3 regions of the Saccharothrix espanaensis DSM 44229 genome follow, and region 3 is predicted to be linked to each of the others. Evidence: riboswitches for the same ligand, from Rfam matches in the RefSeq annotation. Region 3 holds a riboswitch; each other region holds the start of a gene.
What was found. A riboswitch is a leader RNA that binds a small molecule or an ion and turns the genes downstream of it on or off. The one in region 3 is predicted to bind glycine.
Positions count from the first base shown of each region.

Region 1 (7,265 bases), 1.1 Mb from region 3:
GCCGCCTGCCCCACACCGCGTCCGCGATCCCCACCAGGAACGGCATCTCCTTGGCCTGCCGGAACCACCCCGAGGCGTCGAGGTGGACCCGCTCGCGGATCCGCCCGGCCCGCGACCGCAGCTCCGGTGGCAGCGCGGCGAGCAGCCGGTAGCCGCCCGCGCGACTGGAGCAGCAGGAGCCGCGAGAGCAACCGACTGGCACGCATGGCCGATTGTCCCCCGCCACCTGACATGACCTGTCAGGTCCGACGCCCCCGGCCGTCACATCACCGATCAGCGCCCGAAGGCGTCCGCTCGTGAATTGCACCGGCCTGTGCGACAGGTCGGAACAGATCCCGAAAAGGTATTGCGCGGGGGTCTGCCGTCGGGCATTCTTGGGCTACACCACGGAGAAGCGGGGAGTGCGGAGATGGCCGGCAAGTGGCAGCAGGGAGCGCAGCGCCGGCACGGCGCGATGACCTGTACCCGCCAGGGCCTGCTCGGCCTGCTGTGCTGCCAACAGCGACTGCTGCTGCTTCTGAGCTGCGCGGACTCCCTACCGTGACGTAGACGTCGTCACCAGGCCGGGAGCCGCCCATCGGGAGACCGATCCGGGCGGCTTCGTCGTTTCCGGCCACGACGACACATTCAGCCTCGGAGCGGACCCACCCCCGTCGAACGGCCTGCACCCGTTCCCCGGAGCGCTCGACCACATTCCGCTCACCCATTTACGGCCATTTCGGAATGGCCTTGTTCGAGCACGCCACGAACCATTTCATTGCGGCTTTAGCCCAACTGGTAGAGGCACCTGGCCGAGATCCAGCACAGTCGGGGTTCGACTCCCCGAAGCCGCACGCCCCCATAGCCCAACGGTAGAGGCAACGCGCTCAGAACGCGTCCAGTCCAGGTTCGAATCCCGGTGGGGGCACGCCCGACAGCACGATGCCCGTTGGTCCAGCACGGCACGGACGCCGCGCTCTGAACGCGGAGACCGAGGTTCGAATCCTCGACGGGCAGCACCCGACCGCCGAGGCGGTCACTCGCGCGTGGCCCGGTGGCTGGCTGGAGCTCATATCTCCGGTGCGCCTGGTTCGACCCCAGGACGCGCGACCAGGCACGGCACCCGCCATGCCCCGGGCCCACGTCACGACGGTCGTGAGGCGGCCTGCAAAGCCGTCGATCCCGGGTTCGACTCCCGGGTGGGCCTCCACCGTGAACGGCCCGGACCGCTCTGCCCGCTACCCCACGATCACCCGATCGAGACGTCGATTCGACGTCTCTGAAGGGTAATGTGGAGCTATGACCACCCCAGCCCCCTGGCCGATCGTGAGCCGCGACAAGCTGGTCCGCGCCTACCACCATGGGAGCGAGGCCGGCGGCGAGGCACCGTTCCGCACGCTGCGCAGGCAGAAGTGCGTGACGGCGGGCGTCGCCGTGCCGCAGCGCAGGGGTGGCCGCTTGGGGGGCCAAGTCCGGTTCTTCAGCAGGCTCAACGTCATGGCGGCGTCCTTGGTCCGGAGGGGTCTGCTCGACGAAGCGCGGATGGTCGCGACCCGCGCCCTCGAACTGGAGGACAGCGAGCCGTTCCGGGCACTGCGGGACCTGCTCGCCTCGCGGCCCACCGAGGAGGTCCGGGCGATCATCGCCGGCCGGCGGCCGGCGGCCGAGAGCCAGGCGGTGATCGTCGAGGCGGCGATCGCCACCGGCCGGGCCGAAGAGCTGCTGAAGCCGTCCTTCGCGGAGAAGGAACTCGCACGGATGCTCGCCGGCCACGTCACCTCGGTCTCCGACCACGTCGTGCTGATCAGCGACCCGTCCGGCATCGACACCGTCGTACCCCGGTGGCTCGCGGACGGCGCGCTGCGAGCCGAGGTCGGCGATCCGGTGATCGTCCGGACGGTGCAGTTGTCGGGCGACCAGGCCATGGTCGAGGTGACACCGGGCATCGACCTGGAACCGGTGCCGTACTCACCGTTCGACCGCGCCGACCACCGCACCGCCGCGATCACCCCGGCGGACCTCGACCGGATCGCGGGCCCGGCACCCACCCTGCACATCCCTGTGCCCGTGGTGATCGGGGGGCAGAGTGTCGGCGACTGACCCGCACTGGGCGCGTGTCCTGGGTGCCGGTGGTGATCGGGATGTGGATTGTCCGTGATCGAGCCATGTCGGGTGCACGCCCCCGGTGCGGTGGTGATCGGCGGATGACGGATGTCGAGTGGCGGCTCCGGGTTGCCGGAGCAGCGGATGCGGACCTGGTGGCGGCGTTCCGGTGCGCGTCGGACGATCGGACCTGGCAGGTCCAGGTCGAGCGGTTCGTAAGGTCGAACCTGCTCGACTGGGCGTCGGATCCCCGGGCGGCCTCGGACGACCCTCGTGCGCTGCTGCTCCTGGTCGCCGATGAACTCGTCGGCGTCGCCGCCCACGAGAAGGCCGTGCTCACCGCCGCCGGCGGCTGCCGGGTCAGTGCGACGAAGCTCCAAGTCGCCGCGTTGGCAGAACCCTGGCAGGGCAAGTGCTTCGCCGCCGGGGACCGGGCGAGCGACGTGCTGATGTCCGCGGTGCTGACGGACGTCCGGCACCGCCGACCGCCCCGGCACAGCCACGTCTTCGCCGTGGTCCACGAAGAGAACCACCGCAGCCTCGCCCTCCTGGCGCGCTACGGCCTGACCGAGGACCTCAGCCGGCCTCACCCGCGCTACCGCCGGGTGATCACCTCAGCGCGACGACCAGAGCGGGACCCAGCCCGGGACCCAGCCCGGGAGGCGCCCCGCCGCTGATCGTGACACCGACGCTCCTCACCAGCCCGGAGGCCACAGGCAGCACGGCAGGTCGGACTCGGCCGGCGGCACGGCAGGCCGGGCTCGATCGGCGGGATCGCCGCAGGTCGGGCTCGATCGACGGGATGGCACCGGTCGGTGGCGACGGCCCGGCAAGCACCTCGGCCACGAAACAGCGCGCGCCGGCAGGCGGGAGGCCTGCCGGCGCGCGCCGGGTAGTACGGCCGTCAGCCGCCGTAAGCGGAGACCGGGGGGCAGGAGCAGACCAGGTTTCGGTCGCCCTTCGCGCCGTCGATGCGGCGGACCGGGGGCCAGATCTTCGGGGCCGCGGTGCCCGCCGGGAAGACCGCCACCTCGCGGCTGTACGGGTGGTTCCACGCGCCGGTCACCGACGCCGCCGTGTGCGGTGCGTTGCGCAGCGGGTTGTCGTCGGCCGGCCACTCGCCCGAGCCGACCCGGTCGATCTCGGCCTTGATCGCGATCATCGCGTCGATGAACCGGTCGATCTCGGCCAGGTCCTCGGACTCGGTCGGCTCCACCATCAGCGTTCCCGCCACCGGGAACGACATGGTCGGCGCGTGCAGGCCGTAGTCGGCCAGCCGCTTGGCCACGTCGTCCACGGTCACGCCGGTCGCCTTGGTGATCGACCGCAGGTCCAGGATGCACTCGTGGGCCACGAAACCGCCCTCGCCGGTGTAGAGCACCGGGAAGTGCTCGTCCAGCCGCCGCGCCACGTAGTTGGCCGCCGCGACCGCCGTCAGCGTCGCCCGGCGCAGGCCGTCGCCGCCCATCATCCGCACGTACGCCCACGAGATCGGCAGGATCGACGCCGAACCCCACGGCGCGGCGCTGATCGGGCCGACCCCGGTCGCCGGGCCCGCGGCCGGCTGCAACGGGTGGTTGGGCAGGAACGGCGCGAGGTGCGAGCGCACGCCGATCGGGCCGACGCCGGGGCCGCCGCCGCCGTGCGGGATGCAGAACGTCTTGTGCAGGTTCAGGTGCGACACGTCCGAGCCGAACTTGCCGTACTGGGCCAGGCCGATCAGCGCGTTGAGGTTCGCGCCGTCGACGTACACCTGGCCGCCGGCCTCGTGCACCAGGCCGCACACCTCGCGCACGGTGTCCTCGTACACGCCGTGCGTGGACGGGTAGGTGATCATGATCGCGGCCAGGTCGTCGCGGTGCGCGTCGACCGTCTCGCGCAGGTGGCCCAGGTCGACGTTGCCCTTGTCGTCGCACTTCACCACGACCACGCGCATGCCGGCCATCACGGCGGACGCGGCGTTGGTGCCGTGCGCGGAGGACGGGATCAGGCACACGTCGCGGTGCGCGTCGCCGTTGGCCCGGTGGTAGGCGCGGATCGCCAGCAGGCCCGCGAACTCGCCCTGGCTGCCCGCGTTGGGCTGCAACGACACCGCGTCGTAGCCGGTGACCTCGGCCAGCCACGCCTCCAGGTCCTTGACCACGGACAGCAGGCCGTCGGCGTCGGCGGCCGGCGCGAACGGGTGCAGCTCGGCGAACTCGGGCCAGGTGATGGCCTCCATCTCGGCCGTGGCGTTGAGCTTCATGGTGCACGAGCCGAGCGGGATCATGCTGCGGTCCAGCGCGACGTCCTTGTCCGACAGCGACCGCAGGTAGCGCAGCAGCGCGGTCTCCGAGCGGTGCGCGTGGAACACCGGGTGGGTCAGGTAGTCGCTGGTGCGGCGCAGGTCGGCGGGGATGCCGTCGGCGGTGTCGGCGTCCAGGGCGTCGACGTCGGACACGGTCACGCCGAACGCCTGCCACACGGCGACCAGGTCTTCACGGGTCGTCGTCTCGTCGCAGGCGATCGACACCGTGTCGGCGTCCACCTGCCACAGGTTCACGCCCAGCTCGCGGGCGGCGGCGACGATCGCGGCGGCCCGACCCTCCACACGCGCCTGCACGGTGTCGAAGAACTCGCCGTGCACGACCTCGATCGCGCCTTCGCACAGGCCGGCGGCCAGCACGGTCGCCATCCGGTGCGCGCGGGTCGCGATCCCGCGCAGGCCCTCCGGGCCGTGGTAGACCGCGTACATGGACGCGATCACGGCGAGCAGCACCTGCGCGGTGCAGATGTTGCTGGTCGCCTTCTCGCGGCGGATGTGCTGCTCACGGGTCTGCAGCGCGAGCCGGTAGGCGCGGTTGCCGTCGGCGTCGACCGACACGCCGACCAGCCGGCCGGGGAGCTGGCGCTCCAGGCCGGCGCGGACGGCCATGAACCCGGCGTGCGGGCCGCCGAAGCCCATCGGCACGCCGAAGCGCTGGGTGGTGCCGACCACGACGTCCGCGCCGATCTCGCCGGGCGGGCGCAGCAGGGTCAGCGCGAGCAGGTCGGCGGCCACCACGGCCTGCGCGCCGGCCGCGTGGATCTCGGCGATCAGCGCCTCCTGGTCGCGCACGACGCCGGACGCGCCGGGGTAGGACAGCAGCACGCCGAAGTAGTCGCCGCCCAGGCCCAGGCCCTCCAGGCCCTGCGACAGGTCGGCGGTGACGATCTCGATGCCCAGCGGCTCGGCCCGGGTCTCGATGACGGCCAGCGTCTGCGGCAGCGTGTCCTCGTCCACCACGAACTTGGCGGACTTGCTCTTGCCGGCGCGGCGGACCAGGGTCATCGCCTCGGCGGCGGCGGTGGACTCGTCCAGCATCGAGGAGTTGGCCAGCGCCAGGCCGGTCAGGTCGGCCACGACGGTCTGGAAGTTCAGCAGCGCCTCCAGCCGGCCCTGCGAGATCTCCGGCTGGTAGGGCGTGTAGGCGGTGTACCAGGCCGGGCTCTCCAGCACGTTGCGGCGGATCACCGGCGGGGTGGTGGTGCCGTAGTAGCCCAGGCCGATCATCTGCTTGAGCGGCCGGTTGCGGGCGGCCAGGGCGCGCAGTTCGGCCAGTGCCTCGGTCTCGGTGGCGGGCGCGGGCAGGTCCAGCACCAGCTCGCGCTCCCGGATCGACTCGGGCACCGCGCGCTGCGCGAGTTCCTCCAGCGAGCCGACGCCGATCACGTCGAGCATGCGGGCCAGCTCGGCCGGCCGCGGGCCGACGTGCCGGTCGGCGAAGGGGGTGCCGTGCTCGAGAGCGGCGAGGGGGATGCGGTCCTGCGTCATAGCTGCGCCTCCGGGGCTACGGGCACACTTCTGCCGTTGCCCTCCCCCTCTGTCTTCTGCCCGTCCGGGCGCCTGAGAGCTTCACCCGGCCCGTCAGCGGGCCGGGCTTGCACCGTCGGCGGGGTCGGCGAACCGACCCGCTTTCCAGAGGCGTCTCACCCGCGCGGTCCTTGCGCCTGAGAGGTTCCGGGGAGGATTTGCTCCTTCGGCGCCGAGACGTGCTCGGACTCTCCCGCGCGGGATAAAGCGACTACCCGCGAATGGTACCCGGACCAGGGCCGGAGCCCGTAACGGACGCGACGTGGATCTCAGCCGGTCGCCCGGGTCCGCCGGCGGCGGGACAGCTCGTCGTTCGGGGCCTGCTCGATCTCCAGCCCGTCCGCCCGCTCGGCGGGGAACTCGTGGATCGTGCCGCTGATCTCCCGCATCGCCCCGCTGACCGCGATCCCGAACACGCCCTGGCCGCCTTGGAGCAGGTCCACGACCTCTTCCGGCGAGGTGCACTCGTAGACCGTCGTGCCGTCGCTGAACAGCGTGATCCGCGCCAGGTCCTGCACGCCGCGGCGGCGCAGGTGGTCGACCGCGACCCGGATGTTCTGCAACGAAACCCCGGTGTCCAGCAGCCGCTTGACCACCTTGAGCACCAGGATGTCCTTGAACGAGTACAGCCGCTGGCTGCCCGAGCCCTGGGCACTCCTTATGGTCGGGTTGACCAGTCCGGTGCGGGCCCAGTAGTCGAGCTGCCGGTAGGTGATGCCCGCGATCTGGCACGCGGCCGGGCCGCGGTAGCCCACGAGTTCATCCGGGAGCGAGGAGTCCGGGAACAGCTCACCCTGTTCGCCGAATCCGGCCCGGATGGCTTCCTCGACCACGCCTGCCTCCCCTCGGTCCGGCCACGACAGCCGGCGACCAACGTGAAGCCGCCGCGGTGCCGAATCACACCGTGGCAATTCACCTGAGTTCGACGGTAAGACCGGCTAGGGGGCAGGTCAACGCGACGCGCTGAGCGTGTCGCAGCTCAACCTCAAGTTGAGGTTGAGAGAGTCGCCTGTCGTAAGCCATTCGGGTGACGTTTAGTGATCGTTTAGCCGATCACCGCTGACGTTGGGTAATCCGGAGGTGTGACACCGGGGGGTGGCACGCGGGGTTGATCCACAACTCACCGCACACACCCACGAGGGGCCGACCCGACTCGCGGCCGGGCCACCGGCCCCTCGTGGCCCACCCCGGCACACGAACCGACGAAGACCCACTCACAGCCCGCCACCGAACGCTCGGCGTGCGCTGCGCGGACCCGTCCCGCGACCTGACGGCAACCCCTCCGGGACACCCCGGCACCGGTCCGACACCAGCCTGACGCCGATTTGGAGTCGCGGACGACCCGCGCCCG
Region 1 covers NC_019673.1:7,210,315-7,217,579, forward strand. The annotation lists gene BN6_RS46150 (hypothetical protein) at 1-202, opposite strand, end outside; tRNA gene BN6_RS31165 (tRNA-Leu) at 760-833, shown strand; tRNA gene BN6_RS31170 (tRNA-Leu) at 835-907, shown strand; tRNA gene BN6_RS31175 (tRNA-Gln) at 923-996, shown strand; tRNA gene BN6_RS31180 (tRNA-Cys) at 1,116-1,189, shown strand; gene BN6_RS31185 (hypothetical protein) at 1,279-2,079, shown strand; gene BN6_RS31190 (hypothetical protein) at 2,184-2,759, shown strand; gene gcvP (aminomethyl-transferring glycine dehydrogenase) at 2,987-5,875, opposite strand; glycine riboswitch at 6,030-6,120, opposite strand; gene BN6_RS31200 (MerR family transcriptional regulator) at 6,184-6,747, opposite strand.
Region 1: another riboswitch for glycine. It lies ahead of gcvP (aminomethyl-transferring glycine dehydrogenase); the one in region 3 lies ahead of gcvH (glycine cleavage system protein GcvH).

Region 2 (7,265 bases), 790 kb from region 3:
GCGTCCGGTTCGGCGAGCACCACGTCGTTGCCGGACCCGAGGTCCACGACGTGCAGCGCGCCCGCCACGACGTAGCCGACCCTGCGCCCGGTCGGGTCCAGCCGGGGGTCCACGACACTGCCGCCGACCGGCAGCTCGCGCACCGCGCCGGAGCCCAGGTCGGCGACGAACAGCCGCCCGGACAAGGCGAACGCGGCCTGCGCGACGTCCGCGTCCACCGCGTAGGACACGATGCCGGTGGCCTGCTCACGGCTGCGCTCACGCCGGGCCCGCTCCTCGGGTGAGAGGTCCTCGGGGTCGGTGAGCAGGGCGTCGACGTCGACCAGGACCCGCTCGGTCCCGGTCGCGGTGTCGAACTCCCACAGGCAGTTCGCCCGGCTCGTGGCCGACGCGGTCCGCAGGAAGTAGACCCGGCTGCCGTCGGGTGCGACGGTGAAGTTGCGCGGCGCACCGAGGGTGAACCGCTGGCTGCGCGCTTGCTGGCGCGGGAAGGAGATCTCGTTGCCCACGGTGACACCTTATGGCCTCACCACCGGGTGACCCGGCCACTACGTGCAGCGACCAACCGACACGGCGAGACGCCCAGCCGCGCTGCCCGACCAGCCCCTCACTCCGCCCAACCGCGCGGCCCGGTGGGCAGGAACGGGCGGTGGGCAGGAACGGGCGGCGGATGGCGCGGCCGGCTGGGCAGGCGTGCGGCGGGGCGGGCAGGCGGGCGGGGCGGTCAGCGGGCCTTCGGGGGCAGCGGGAAGAAGCCGCTGGTGCGGCGGACGTACTCGGCGTACCCCGGACGCCGCTGCGCGATGTCCTTCTCCAGCAACGGCTTCCCGCTGCCCTTGGCCAGCAGGAAGGTCATCAGCAGCGGGCTCACCACGAGCACCGACGCCCAGGGGGTCGAGCAGGCGAACAGGAACAGGCCCCACCACACGCAGGCGTCGCCGAAGTAGTTCGGGTGCCGGGTGTAGCGCCACAGGCCGCGATCCATGACCTGGCCCTTGCTCGCCGGGTCGGCCTTGAAGCGCTCCAGCTGGTAGTCGCCGATCGACTCGAACGCGAACCCGACCAGCCACACCGCCACGCCCAGGTAGTCCAGCACCCCGAACGCCGCCGTGGTGTGCGCCGCGAACTGCACCGGCAGCGACACCACCAGCATGATCGCGGCCTGGAGCAGGTAGACCCGGTACATCTTGGCCAGCGGGTTGCCCTTGGCCCGCGCGTACATGTCGACGTACCGCTGGTCCTCGGGCTTCCTGCGGTTGCGCGAGTGGATGTGCCAGCCCAGCCGCACGCCCCACACCACCGTCAGCACCGCGACGACGAGCGCCCGCGCCGAGTGCTCCGACAGCACGTAGGTCAGCGCCGCGATCACCGCGAACCCCGGACCCCAGAACGAGTCGATCAGGTCGAACCGCTTGCGCGACGCGGCGTAGCCGAACAGCGCCGTCACCAGGGCGACGACCGCGACCGCCGACCACAGGACGTTCCAGCCGAAGGTCATGCCCACTCCCGGGTCCGCGGCATCCCGCTGTCGCCGCGCGGGCCGGGGCGGACCGCCAGCACCTGGTCGACGCCCATCCGCCCCTCCTCGAAGGTCAGCGCGCCACCGGCCAGGTACAGCCGCCACACCCGCGCCTGGCCCTCGCCGACCAGCGCGACCGCCTCGGCCCAGCGCTGTTCGAGCGTCTCGGCCCACGCGCGGACCGTCCAGACGTAGTGCTCGCGCAGCGCGTGCACGTCGCGGATCTCGAACCCCGCCCCTTCCAGGTGCGCCACGGTCCGGCTGACCGGCCGCATGTGCATGTCCGGTGCCACGTAGGACTCGATGAACGCGCCGCCGCCGGGTGCGTTGGCACCCCGCGACATCTGCTGGAGCAGCAGCCGGCCGCGCGGCTTGAGCATCCGGTGCAGCACCGCCGCGTACTGCGGGTAGTTCTCCTCGCCGACGTGCTCGCCCATCTCGATCGTGGACACCGCGTCGAACGGCTCGTCGGCGATCTCGCGGTAGTCCTGCAACCGCACGGTGACCAGGTCGGCCAGGCCCTCGCGCTCGATCCGAGCCTCGATGTGCGCCTTCTGCTGCGCCGAGATGGTCACGCCGGTCGCCCGCGCGCCGAAGTGCTTGGCCGCGTGGACGATCATCGAACCCCAGCCGCAGCCGACGTCGAGCAGGCGCATCCCGGGCTTGAGGTCGAGCTTGCGGCACACCAGGTCCAGCTTGGCGTGCTGCGCCTGGGCGACCGTGGCCCCCGGCGTGGTGAAGTACCCGCACGAGTACGCCATGCTCGGGTCCAGCACCAGCTGGTAGAACGCGTTGCTCAGGTCGTAGTGGTGGGCGATGGCGTCCCGGTCCCGGTCGCGGGTGTGCCGCCGGCCGGAGAGCCGGGCCTCCTCGCCGGGCGGCGCGGGGCGCGGCCCGAGCACGCCCAGACCGGCGGCGGTGCGCAGCGCGCCGAGCACGTCCACCGGTTTCGGCTTGCTCAGCCTCCCCTGCCGGGCCAGCTCCCAGAACCGGACGAGCCCCTCGGTCAGGTCACCGTCCACATCCAACTCCCCCGCCACGTACGCGCGGGACAGGCCCAGCTCATCGGGGTTCCACAGCAGCCGGCGCAGGGCCCTGCGGGACCTGATCACGGCCACCGGGCCGTCCTGCGGCCCGGCCGTGCTGCCGTCCCACGCGCGCAGCCCGATGGGCAGTTGCGCACCCAGCAGACGCTCCACGACGGCGGCGAGCCGCCCGGCCACTCCGGCGGTTGCGACGACCACGAGCTCCTCCTCACACCTCTGGTAGTCCGACGTTCGCGCGCCACCCCTGTCTTGGTTCGACTCGCCGCCCGGCGCTGAACCGGCGTCGCGAGGTGGCCGTAGTCGTCGGTGGAGCGATTGACGGACCAAGGAGGAGTTGAGTGTGATCCGACGAAACCGCATCGCCATCGCCGTCGCGGGAGGCATGGCTGCCGTGCTCGCGCTGGTCGTGTGGACCTCGAACGCCGCGGGCTTGCAGAGCACCACCGTGGCCCGGACCGAGCAGGTGGGCGCGGCGGCGCAGGCCGACTACGGCGACGTCCCCGCCGCACCTCCCGCCGAGACGCCCGCCGCGACCACTTCGCGATCCCCGCTGGAGACCCCCGCCGCCGGTGCGCCCGAGGGGCAGGCCGCCCCCGCACCGGCCGGGTCCTCGGTCACGCTGGTGGCCAAGAGCGTGCCGAAGATGGGCGACGTCGTGCAGGACGGCGACGGCCGCACCCTCTACCGGTTCGACAAGGACACCCCGAACCCGCCGAGGTCCAACTGCGAGGGCACCTGCGCCGAGACGTGGCCGCCGTTGCTCGCGACCGGCGGCGCGCCGGCGCTGGAGGGCGTGGACCCGGCGCTGGTCGGCACGGTCAAGCGCGCGGACGGCACCGAGCAGGTGACGCTGGCCGGGTGGGCGCTCTACGCGTACGCCAAGGACGAGGCCCCCGGCCAGTGGAAGGGCCAGGGCGTGGGCGGCACGTGGTTCGTGGTCCAGCCCGACGGCAAGCGCAACGTCGAGTGCCTGCCACCCGGCGTGAAGGCCCCCGCCGCCTAGCACCGGCCCGCCGCACGTCGGCCCCTGAGCACACCAGCCCGAAGCACACCGGTCCGGCGCACACCGGGCGTGGACACACCGAGCGTTGACACACCGAGCGCGCCGGCCGCAAACGCACCCGTCACGAACGCGCGGATCACCGACGCGCCAGCGGCCACACCCCCCGAAACGCGTGATCCCCCGGCCTGGGGTTGGGCCGGGGGATCACGCGTCGAGCGGGGAAACCCTTACAGGTTCGGGTAGAGCGGGTGCTTGGCGGCCAGCACCTCGACCCGGGCCCGCAGCTCCGCCAGGTCCGGCGCGGCCTGGAGCGCGGCCGCGATGACGTCGGCGACCTCGGCGAAGTCCGCCGCGCCGAAACCGCGGGTGGCCAGCGCCGGCGTGCCGATCCGCAGGCCCGAGGTGACCATCGGCGGGCGCGGGTCGTTGGGCACCGCGTTGCGGTTGACCGTGATCCCGACCTCGTGCAGCCGGTCCTCGGCCTGCTTGCCGTCCAGTTCGGACGCCACCAGGTCGACCAGCACCAGGTGCACGTCGGTGCCGCCGGTCAGCACCTTCACGCCGACCGCCGCCGCGTCGGGCTGGGAGAGCCGGTCGGCCAGGATCTTCGCGCCCTCGACCGTTCGGCGCTGGCGGTCGGCGAACTCGGGCGACGCGGCGTGCTTGAACGCCACCGCCTTGCCCGCGATCACGTGCTCCAGCGGCCCGCCCTGCTGGCCGGGGAACACCGCCGAGTTGATCTTCTTGGCGAGGTCGGCCTCGTTGGTCAGGATCACGCCGCCGCGCGGGCCGCCCAGCGTCTTGTGCGTGGTCGTGGTGGTGACGTGCGCGTGCGGCACCGGGCTCGGGTGCAGCCCGGCCGCCACCAGGCCGGCGAAGTGCGCCATGTCGACCATCAGGTAGGCGTCCACCGAGTCGGCGATCCGGCGGAACTCCGCGAAGTCCAGCTGCCGCGGGTAGGCCGACCAGCCGGCCACGATCAGCTTCGGCCGGTGCTCGGCGGCCAGCCGCTCGACCTCGGCCATGTCGACCCGGCCGTCGGACTCCGCCACGTGGTAGGGCACCACGTTGTAGAGCTTGCCGGAGAAGTTGATCCGCATCCCGTGGGTCAGGTGGCCGCCGTGCGCCAGGTCCAGGCCCAGGATCGTGTCGCCGGGCTGGAGCAGCGCGAACATCGCGCACGCGTTGGCCTGCGCGCCCGAGTGCGGCTGGACGTTGGCGAAGCCCGCGCCGAAGAGCTCCTTGACCCGCGAGATCGCCAGCCGCTCGATCACGTCGACGTTCTCGCAGCCGCCGTAGTAGCGCCGGCCGGGGTAGCCCTCGGCGTACTTGTTGGTCAGCACGGAGCCCTGCGCCTCGAGGACCGACACCGGGGTGAAGTTCTCCGACGCGATCATCTCCAGGGTGCCCTGCTGCCGGCCGAGCTCCGCGGCGACGGCCTCGGCGACCTCCGGGTCGAACTCCGCGAGGGAGGTGTTGAAGTGCTCGGACATGGTGTCTCCCTTACGAGTTTCGCTTGTAGAACGGCAGCGCGACGACTTCCACGGGCTCCTGCCTGCCCCGGATGTCGACGGCCAGCTCGGTGCCGGGCTCGGCGTTCTCCGGCGTCACGTACGCCATCGCCACCGAGTAGCCCAGGGTCGGCGACAGCGCGCCGCTGGTGACCTCGCCGATCACCGCGCCGGACGCGTCGAGCACCGGGTAGCCGTGCCGGGGCGCGCGCCGCGAGGCGGTCTTGAGACCCACCAGCTTCGCCTCCACGCCCTTCTCGGCGACGGCGGCCAGCGCGTCGCGCCCGACGAAGCCCTCCGGCTTGTCCAGCTTGACCACGCGGCCCAGGTTGGCGTGGTACGGGGTGCGCTCGGCGGACAGCTCGTTGCCGTAGAGCGGCATCCCGGCCTCCAGGCGCAGCGTGTCGCGGCAGCCGAGGCCGGCGGGCTTGAGGTCGTGCTCGCGGCCCGCCTCCAGCAGCGCCTGCCACACGGCCGGCGCGTCCGAGGGGTCCAGGAACAGCTCGAAGCCGTCCTCGCCGGTGTAGCCGGTGCGGGCCAGCAGCGCGGGGCGGCCGGCGACCTCGGTCGGGTAGGAGGCGTAGTACTTGACCGTCGCCAGGTCGGTCGTGGTCAGGCCCGCGACGATCGCCGTGGACGCCGGACCCTGCACCGCCAGCAGGGCGTAGTCGACCGACTTGTCGACCACGGAGGTGTCGAAGCCGTCCGCGCGCTCCACGAGCGCGTCGAACACCACGGCGGCGTTCGACGCGTTCGCGACGACCAGGTACTCCTGCTCGCCGGTGCGGTAGACGATCAGGTCGTCGATCACGCCGCCGTCCGGCTGGGTGATCATGGTGTAGCGGGCGCGGCCGACCGCGATCGCGGACGCGTTGCCGACCAGCGCGTGGTCCAGGGCGCGGCCGGCCTCCGGGCCGGACAGCACGATCTCGCCCATGTGCGTCAGGTCGAACAGGCCCGCCGACGTGCGCACGGCGTGGTGCTCGGCGAGCTCGCTGTCGTAGCGCAGCGGCATCTTCCAGCCCGCGAAGTCGGTGAACTGGGCGCCCAGCGCCTCGTGCTCGGCGTGCAGCGGCGTCCGGCGGGTTTCCACGGGGTGGTCCTCCCTGGTGGCGGGCACGGCGATGGCACCGACCTGGTCGGTCGGCCGCCGTTGGTGAAGGATGACACGGTCCATCGGAGACTCCTCGTCGAGTGAGCCTCCCCCTCTGTCATGAGCCTGAGAGCTTCACCGCGCGCTGGGCGCGGCTTGCACCGTGGGCGAGGCGCGCTGCGCCTGCTTTCCAGAGTTGCCTGCGTCGGGCGGTAGCTGTGCCTGAGAGATTCCGGGGAGGAGTTGCTCCTTCGGCGCCCCTTCCGGGGACTCTCCCGCTCGACATCGACGGCCGTGTTCAGTTGGTACCGCCAGACGCTAGTTGTGCCTGGTAGGCACGGTCAACCAGGACCCGGTCACAGAACCCGCCACCAGACCGCCGACGATCAGGACCGACGGGCGACCGCACCCCTGCGGGCCACACGCCGGGAGATCCGACGAGCGCAGGCCGCGCATCGGTGGCCGCGCTGACCACGGACGACGCACCCACAGCGGCCCACGAGAGCGGCGACTCGCGGATCGCAGGCCGCGCGGCGACGGATGCCAGAGCAGCGTGCCAGGGGCCTACGACGCGCGCAGGAGGCTCGGGTTCGCGTCGCACGGCGGGAAGCGCCTCGCCCGCGCCCCGCGCGCCCACGGCGACCTCAGGCGCGGGCGTGGGGCGAGCGGTCACAGGGCACGTTCCGCCTTGACGCTCTCGACCACCTTGCGCTCGGCGTAGAACGACACGAACGGGATGGTGCCCGCGAGCAGCACCAGCGCGGAGCCCTTGAGCGACCAGCGCGCCTTGAGCGCCAGGTCGACCGTGAAGACCAGGTAGATCGCGTACAGGAAGCCGTGGACCGGCCCGACGACGGCCATCATCCCGGCGTTGTCGCCGATGTACTTGACGAACATCGCGACCACGAGCAGGAGCAGGCCGACACCGACCACGTAAGCCATGAACCGGAACCGGCTCAACGCACCGCTCATCGCCTACCGACCGCCTTCGCTCACCGCTGGTCCCGCGCGTTGAGCTCCCGGAGGTAGCGGTTGTAGGCCGCCAGCTCGTCGTCCTCGTCGTGGTGCGCGGGTGTTCTGACGGGTTCCACGG
Region 2 covers NC_019673.1:7,520,890-7,528,154, forward strand. The annotation lists gene BN6_RS32700 (S9 family peptidase) at 1-509, opposite strand, end outside; gene BN6_RS32705 (DUF1295 domain-containing protein) at 725-1,498, opposite strand; gene BN6_RS32710 (SAM-dependent methyltransferase) at 1,495-2,763, opposite strand; gene BN6_RS49275 (hypothetical protein) at 2,906-3,568, shown strand; gene glyA (serine hydroxymethyltransferase) at 3,796-5,061, opposite strand; gene gcvT (glycine cleavage system aminomethyltransferase GcvT) at 5,072-6,172, opposite strand; glycine riboswitch at 6,278-6,372, opposite strand; glycine riboswitch at 6,373-6,460, opposite strand; gene BN6_RS32730 (DUF3817 domain-containing protein) at 6,842-7,144, opposite strand; gene BN6_RS32735 (putative secreted protein) at 7,165-7,265, opposite strand, start outside.
Region 2: another riboswitch for glycine. It lies ahead of gcvT (glycine cleavage system aminomethyltransferase GcvT); the one in region 3 lies ahead of gcvH (glycine cleavage system protein GcvH).

Region 3 (7,265 bases):
AGATTCTGCACCGCTGCGACCGGACCGAACTGCTTGGTCAAGTTCTGCACCACGATGCGGCCACTGCCGTCGTGCACGCGTCCCTCCCGAATGTTTCTCGGGAGGTCATCCTGCCCTAGGGAGGTCAGTCCGGAAGGGCGTGTCGCGGTTTCGACACGACCGCGGGGATCTCGGTGGTCGCCTCGGTCGAGGTCTCGGCGTCGCGCATCCGACCGAACGGGCCGCGCAGCGGGCGCCGCCGCTCGCGGTGCGGCAGCCCCTCGCCGATCAGGTGCTGGTGGGCCATGGTCCACACCTGGCACGGCCACTTCTTGTGCCGCAGCACGCCGGGGCAGGCGCGGCAGCGGCCGTCGGAATGGGGCTGGTGCACGGTGAGCAGCAGCCGCCAGCCGTCCGCCAGCCGGTTGATCTCCGCGCGGGCCAGCGGCACCAGGGCCTCGGCGGCACCCCGCTCGGCGACCTCTTCGAGCTGGGACAGCCGGCGCAGGACGGCGGCGCGCAGTGTCTCGTCCACCGTCACATCCTGTCGGCGGCTTGGTCCAGCAGGCGGTGCAACCTGCGGGTCTGTGTGACTGACATCACAGCCGACTCGCCGGGTGGGGCGACCAGCAGCACCCGGTCGTCCTCGACCAGCACGGTCATCGAGCGGTCCCGCCCGAACGGGTCGTGACAATCGATCCAGCCCTGTGGTTCAGCCATGTGCGCTCCGATCGGAGGTCGGCGGCGGCGCGGTGGGCCCACCGCGGAGGGGCGTGCCCGCCGCGTCACCGCGCGGGCGCCTCGCTCTGTCCATCGGCCGACCGGGCGTCGTGACTTACCTGTTACGCGGTGAATTCACTCGTTTGCTCGAGGGCGGACACGGGCTGTGCTCCACCGGGTGAAGATCTGTGCGTCAGATGGGCGGGGCGGCTGGGCAGGGCCGCCCGTTCCCCGCTAGCATTGGTGACGCGGCCCGCTCCCAGTGACCCCCAGGCTGGTTGAGCGGGCCGCCTTTTCATGCCCGGACGTGCGAGAAGGGGCGCCCACCCCTCGTGGTGGACGCCCCTTCTTCGCGGGTGCTCAGACTTCGAGCGGAGTGTGGGTGAGGCCGTGCGCCTCCGCGACCGGCTGGTTCGTCAGCAGGCCGTCGTGCACGTTCAGGCCCAGCGCCAGCGCCTTGTCCGCGCGCAGCGCCGCCTGCCAGCCCTTGTCGGCCAAGGCGACCGCGTAAGGCAGCGTCACGTTGGTCAGCGCGTACGTGGACGTGCGCGGCACGGCACCGGGCATGTTCGCGACGCAGTAGAGCACCGACTCGTGCACCTGGTAGGTCGGGTCGGCGTGGGTGGTCGGCCGCGAGTCGGCGAAGCAGCCGCCCTGGTCGATGGCGATGTCGACGAGCACCGAGCCCGGCTTCATCTGCGACACCAGCTCGTTGGAGACCAGCTTCGGGGCCTTCGCGCCCGGCACCAGCACCGCGCCGATGACCAGGTCGGCCTCGCGCACGGCCTGCTCGACCGAGTAGCGGTTGGACGTGACGGTGCGCAGCCGGCCCTGGTACAGGGCGTCGATGTGGCGCAGCCGGTCGACGTTGGTGTCCAGGATCTCGACGTCCGCGCCCAGGCCCACGGCGATGGTGGCCGCGTTCAGGCCCGCCACGCCGCCGCCGATCACCACGACCCGCGCCGGGTGCACGCCGGGCACGCCGCCGGGCAGCACGCCCCGGCCGCCGGACGGCTTCATCAGCGAGAACGCGCCGACCTGGGGCGCGAGCCGGCCCGCGACCTCGGACATCGGGGCCAGCAGCGGCAGCGCGCCGTTGGCGGTCTGCACGGTCTCGTACGCGATCGCGGTGGTGCCCGAGTCCAGCAGCGCCTGCGTCAGCGGCTGGTCGGCCGCCAGGTGCAGGTAGGTGAACAGGGTCTGGCCCTTGCGCAGCAGCGGGTACTCCTGCGCGATCGGCTCCTTCACCTTGAGCACCAGGTCGCCCTCGGCCCACACCTCGCCGGCGGTGGCCACGACCTTGGCGCCGGCGGCCAGGTACTCCTCGTCGGTGATGGCCGAGCCGAGACCCGCGCCGGCCTCCACGAACACGTCGTGGCCGCGCAGCGTCAGCTCGTGGGCACCTGCCGGGGTCAGTGCGACGCGGTACTCGTGGTTCTTGATCTCGCGGGGAACTGAAATCCGCACGGAGGGCTCCTTCGGGCCGTTGTTAGTGCCAAAGCTCCGGTACGGCCATCCGGCTGTCATCGTGCCGTTGGCACGAACGCGCACCCGCCGCGTTGTGCCGGCCGGACAACGGCGAAGGGCTCCTGAACTCTCTGGACGCGCGTTGACACCCGTGTCACCGACGACTTAGCGTGCTCGCGTCCGACCAACTGAACATCGGCCGCGGTGCCGCAGGCACCGGAACCCGAGCGGGAGAGCCTCCAGCGCGTCTGGAGCGCCGAAGGAGCAAGTACCCCGCACACTCTCAGGCAACGAGAACCGCTCGGGCGAGGCGACTCTGGAAAGCGTGCTCACGCGCGCACCCACGGTGCAAGCCGCAGCGCTGCGGCGAAGCTCTCAGGTCCCAGGACAGAGGGGGGAACTGGCCGCGTGGACCGAGGAGCTGACGTGACTTTTCCGGACAACCTGCTGTACACGCCCGAACACGAGTGGGTCGACTGGGCTCCGGGTACCCAGGACCCCGTGGCGATCGGGATCACCTCTTACGCGGCGGAGTCCCTGGGCGACATCGTGTTCGTCCAGCTACCCACCGTGGGCGAACGCGTGAAGTCCGGCGACGTGTGCGGCGAGCTGGAGTCGACCAAGTCGGTGAGCGACCTGTACGCGCCGGTCAGCGGCGAGGTCGTGGAGGTCAACGCGGCGGCGGCCGACGACCCGTCGCTGATCAACAACGACCCGTACGGCGAGGGCTGGCTGTTCAAGGTCGCCGTCGAGGACGCGACGGGCCTGCTGACGGCCGCGAAGTACGCGGAACTGACCGGGGACTGAGCGCCGTGGCGATCAGCGTCTTCGACCTGTTCTCCGTCGGCATCGGGCCGTCGAGCTCGCACACCGTCGGCCCGATGCGCGCCGCGACGATGTTCGCGGCGCGCCTCGGCCACCGGACGACCTCGGTGGACCGCGTGCACGTCCAGCTGTTCGGTTCGCTGGGCGCGACCGGCCACGGGCACGGCAGCCCCAAGGCCGTGCTGCTGGGCCTGGAGGGGCACAAGCCGGAGGACGTCGACCCGGCCGCGGCCGACGTGCGGGTGCAGGAGATCCGGGCCACCAGGCGGTTGCTGCTCGGCGGGGTGCGCGAGATCCCGTTCACCGAGGACACCGACCTGATCATGCACCGCCGCAAGTCCCTCCCGTTGCACCCCAACGGGATGAGCTTCACCGCCTACGCCGGCGGCGAGGTGCTCGACGAGGCGGTGTACTACTCGGTCGGCGGCGGTTTCGTGGTGGACGAGACGGCCAGCGGGACCGACCGGATCAAACCCGACGCGACCCCGCTGGAGCACCCGTTCCTCAGCGGCGACGAGCTGCTGGCGCGGACCCGGGAGACCGGGCTGTCGATCAGCGAGGTGATGCTCGCCAACGAGACGGCGTGGCGCTCCGAGGAGGACGTGCGGCACGGCCTGCTGCACATCTGGGGCGTGATGCAGGAGTGCGTGGAACGCGGCTGCACCGAGACCGGTGTCCTGCCCGGGGGGCTGAAGGTGCGCCGGCGCGCGGCCGAGATGCGCCAACGGCTCGCCGCCGAGCACTACGCCACGGACCCGCTGCGGGTGATGGACTGGGTGACGCTGTTCGCCTTGGCGGTCAACGAGGAGAACGCCGCCGGCGGCCGGGTGGTGACCGCGCCGACGAACGGCGCGGCGGGCATCGTGCCCGCGGTGCTGCACTACTACGCGCGGTTCGTGCCGGGTGCGTCCGACGACGGCGTGGTCCGGTTCCTGCTGACGGCGGGCGCGGTGGGCGTGCTGTTCAAGGAGAACGCGTCGATCTCGGGTGCCGAGGTCGGCTGCCAGGGCGAGGTCGGGTCGGCGTGCTCGATGGCCGCGGGCGGCCTGGCCGAGGTGCTCGGCGGGACCCCGGAGCAGGTGGAGAACGCCGCCGAGATCGCCATGGAGCACAACCTCGGGCTGACCTGCGACCCGATCGGCGGCCTGGTGCAGATCCCGTGCATCGAGCGCAACGCGCTGGCGTCGATCAAGGCGATCACCGCGGCGCGGATGGCGTTGCGCGGCGACGGGTCGCACTTCGTGTCGCTCGACAAGGTCATCAAGACCATGCGGGAGACCGGAAAGGACATGAAGGACAAGTACAAGGAGACCGCGCGCGGCGGTCTCGCGGTGAACGTCATCGAGTGCTGATGCCGGTGGTCTCCCGGCCTCGGGCCGGGAGACCACCGCGAGCGGCCACCGCACGGCCGCCGTGCGCGGGGCGTGCGGTGCGACGAGGTGCCGTGCACCGCCGGACCCGGCGTGAACCGGGCCCTACGGCAGGGCGGCCTCGATCGCCTTGACCACGGACTCGTCCTCGGGCTCGGTGCGCGGCCGGAACCGGGCCAGCACCTCGCCGGTGGGGGAGAGCAGGAACTTCTCGAAGTTCCACTGCACGTCGCCCGCCTCGCCGTCGGCGTCGGGGTGCGCGGTCAGCTCGGCGTAGAGCGGGTGCCGGCCCTCGCCGTTCACGTCGAGCTTCTCGAACAGCGGGAACGTCACGCCGTACGTGGTCGAGCAGAAGGTGGCGATCTCCTCGGACGTGCCCGGCTCCTGGCCCGCGAACTGGTTGCACGGGAAGCCGACCACCGAGAAGCCGCGCTCGGCGTACCGGGCCTGGAGCCGCTCCAGCCCGGCGTACTGCGGCGTCAGGCCGCACTTCGACGCCACGTTCACCACCAGCAAAGCCTTGCCGCGCAACGAACCCAGGCTGCCCGGCGCGCCGTCGAGGGTGTGCACGGCGATGTCGTGGATGCTCATGCCGCCAGCCTACGGCGAGCCCCGGCCGGCTCCGCGCCGGCTGCGAGCCGGCTCACCCGGCTACGTGCTGTTGCGCGGCCGGAACACGGTGACGACCACGCGCAGCCCCAGCAGGACGCTGATCACCAGCAGGTTGTAGCCGAACACCTGGTAGAGCGAGATGCCCGCGCCGACCTGCGGCCCGCCCTCCGCGCCCAGCAGCAGCACCGCCATCACCCCGGCGGTCGCGCCGAGGACGGTCAGCATGGCCTGGTGCAGCAGGGTGACCACGAAGCTCCGGTCGCGCTCGTCGGCGAACAGCCGCAGGTTCATCCCCAGCCGGCCCTGCTCCAGCGCGCTGGAGATGCGCTCCAGCCGGCGCGGCAGGCGCTTGACCATCGGCAGCATCGAGTACAGCTCCTCGGTCACCGTGCGCCGCAACGACTCCGGCGTCAGGCGTTCGGCGAACTGCTTCTCGGCGAACGACCGCGACTCCACGACGAGGTTGAAGCCCGGTGACAGCGCGCCGAGCGTGCCCTCCACGGTGGCCAGCGCGCGGAACACCGCGGCGATCTCCGGCGGGATGCTCAGCCCGTAGCGGTAGACCAGGCCGAACAGGTCGCCGAACATCTCGGCGTCCGGCCGCATCCCGGCGCTCAGGTGCCGGGCCATGAACTGGCCGAGCGCGCGTTCGAGCTGCTGCTCGTCGATCTCGTCGGGGCGGGTGACCAGTTCCAGCAGCGCGTCGCGCAGGCCCGCCGGGTCGCCGCGGTCGATGGCCAGCAGCAGCTTGCCCAGCGCGGAGCGCAGCTGGCCGTCGATCCGGCCCACCGAACCGAAGTCCAGCATGCCCAGCCGGCCGTCGGCGAGCAGCATGATGTTGCCCGGGTGCGGGTCGGCGTGGAAGACGCCGTTGAGCATCACCTGGCGCAGCAGCACGTCCAGCAGCGAGCGGGCCAGTCCGCCCCGGTCGACGGTCTCCAGCGACGCGGACCGGATCGGCTTGCCGTCGAGCCGTTCCATCACCAGGACCCGGGCCGTGCAGTGTTCCTCGTACACCGCCGGCAGCACGACGGAGGTCTCGGTGGAGGCGGCGCGGACGGCGGCGAGGTTGCGCGCCTCCACCCGGAAGTCGAGCTCTTCGCGCAGCGCCGCGGAGAACCCGGCCGCCAGGTCCTTCACGCCGATCGACCGGCCCCAGCGGGTTCGGTCGTGGAAGGTCGCCGCGAGCCGGTTCACGATGTCCAGGTCGCCCTCGGCCACCCGCCGCACGCCCGGCCGCTGCACCTTCACCACGACCTCTTCGCCGGTCTTGAGCCGGGCGCGGTGCACCTGCGCCACGGACGCCGCCGCGATCGGCGTCTCGTCGAACTCGGCGAACACCTCCTCGGGCGCGCCGACCTCGGCGACCAGCACCTCCCGCACGGCCGGCCACGGCGCGGCGGCCACCTTGTCCTGCAACAGGGTCAGCTCGGCGATGACGTCCTCGGGCAGCAGGTCGGGCCGGGTGGACAGCACCTGGCCGAGCTTGACGAACGTGACGCCGCCCTCCTCCAGCGCCAGCCGCAGCGACCGGGCCAGCCGGGTGTCGGTGCGCTCGCGCCCGCGCAGGTACGGGCCCAGGCCGTGGCGGAAGGCGATGGCGCTGATCCGGGAGTACCGCCGGGCGCGGGTGATCCGGTTGCGCAGCAACCGCCACCACTCGGTGACCGGCGGGATCGACCCGGTGGGCACGATGATCTCGGCCAGCGTGAGGATCGAGATGACCACCAGCAGCGCGATGCCGATCTGGACGGTGCCGAGCGCGGGCGCGTCGTCCGGGCGGGGCATCCCGCTGAGCAGCGCCGAGGTCGTGGACAGCCCCAGCATGCACGCCAGGGCGGTGCGGACCAGCCCGACGCGCAGGCCGAGGATGCGGCGCGCGGCCAGCGCGATCCCCATGACCAGCGCCAGGTACGTCAGCGGGACGGCGATCGAGTACAGCACGAACTCGGCGATTTCCACGGTTCCCCCTAGCGTTCGCGCGGAGGATAGATCCACGTTGCTGAGAACGCCGGTCCGGAGGGGAGACCTCGGATCACTCGGGTGGCGCAACGGGGTGTGCGGAGCGTCAACCGTCTTGGCCCACGGCTGATTCTTGCGCTATTTCCGGGATCGCGGAGGGTGTTGACGGTGGTGGACGGTCGCTCTACCGTCGTCCTAGAGATCCGAGGAATGCTCTCACGACGAAGTGGGGTGGCCGGAGAATGGTCGTGCTCGACGCGCTCCTGGCACCGCTTCCCTGAGCCCCCGTCGGGGGCCCACGACTTCGGCGGCGGTGTCGTGGACCCCCGG
Region 3 covers NC_019673.1:8,307,596-8,314,860, reverse strand. The annotation lists gene BN6_RS36355 (ABC transporter ATP-binding protein) at 1-77, opposite strand, end outside; gene BN6_RS36350 (hypothetical protein) at 125-514, opposite strand; gene BN6_RS45145 (hypothetical protein) at 517-699, opposite strand; gene ald (alanine dehydrogenase) at 1,060-2,166, opposite strand; glycine riboswitch at 2,385-2,476, shown strand; gene gcvH (glycine cleavage system protein GcvH) at 2,593-2,973, shown strand; gene BN6_RS36330 (L-serine ammonia-lyase) at 2,979-4,343, shown strand; gene BN6_RS36325 (glutathione peroxidase) at 4,467-4,952, opposite strand; gene BN6_RS36320 (ABC1 kinase family protein) at 5,013-6,935, opposite strand.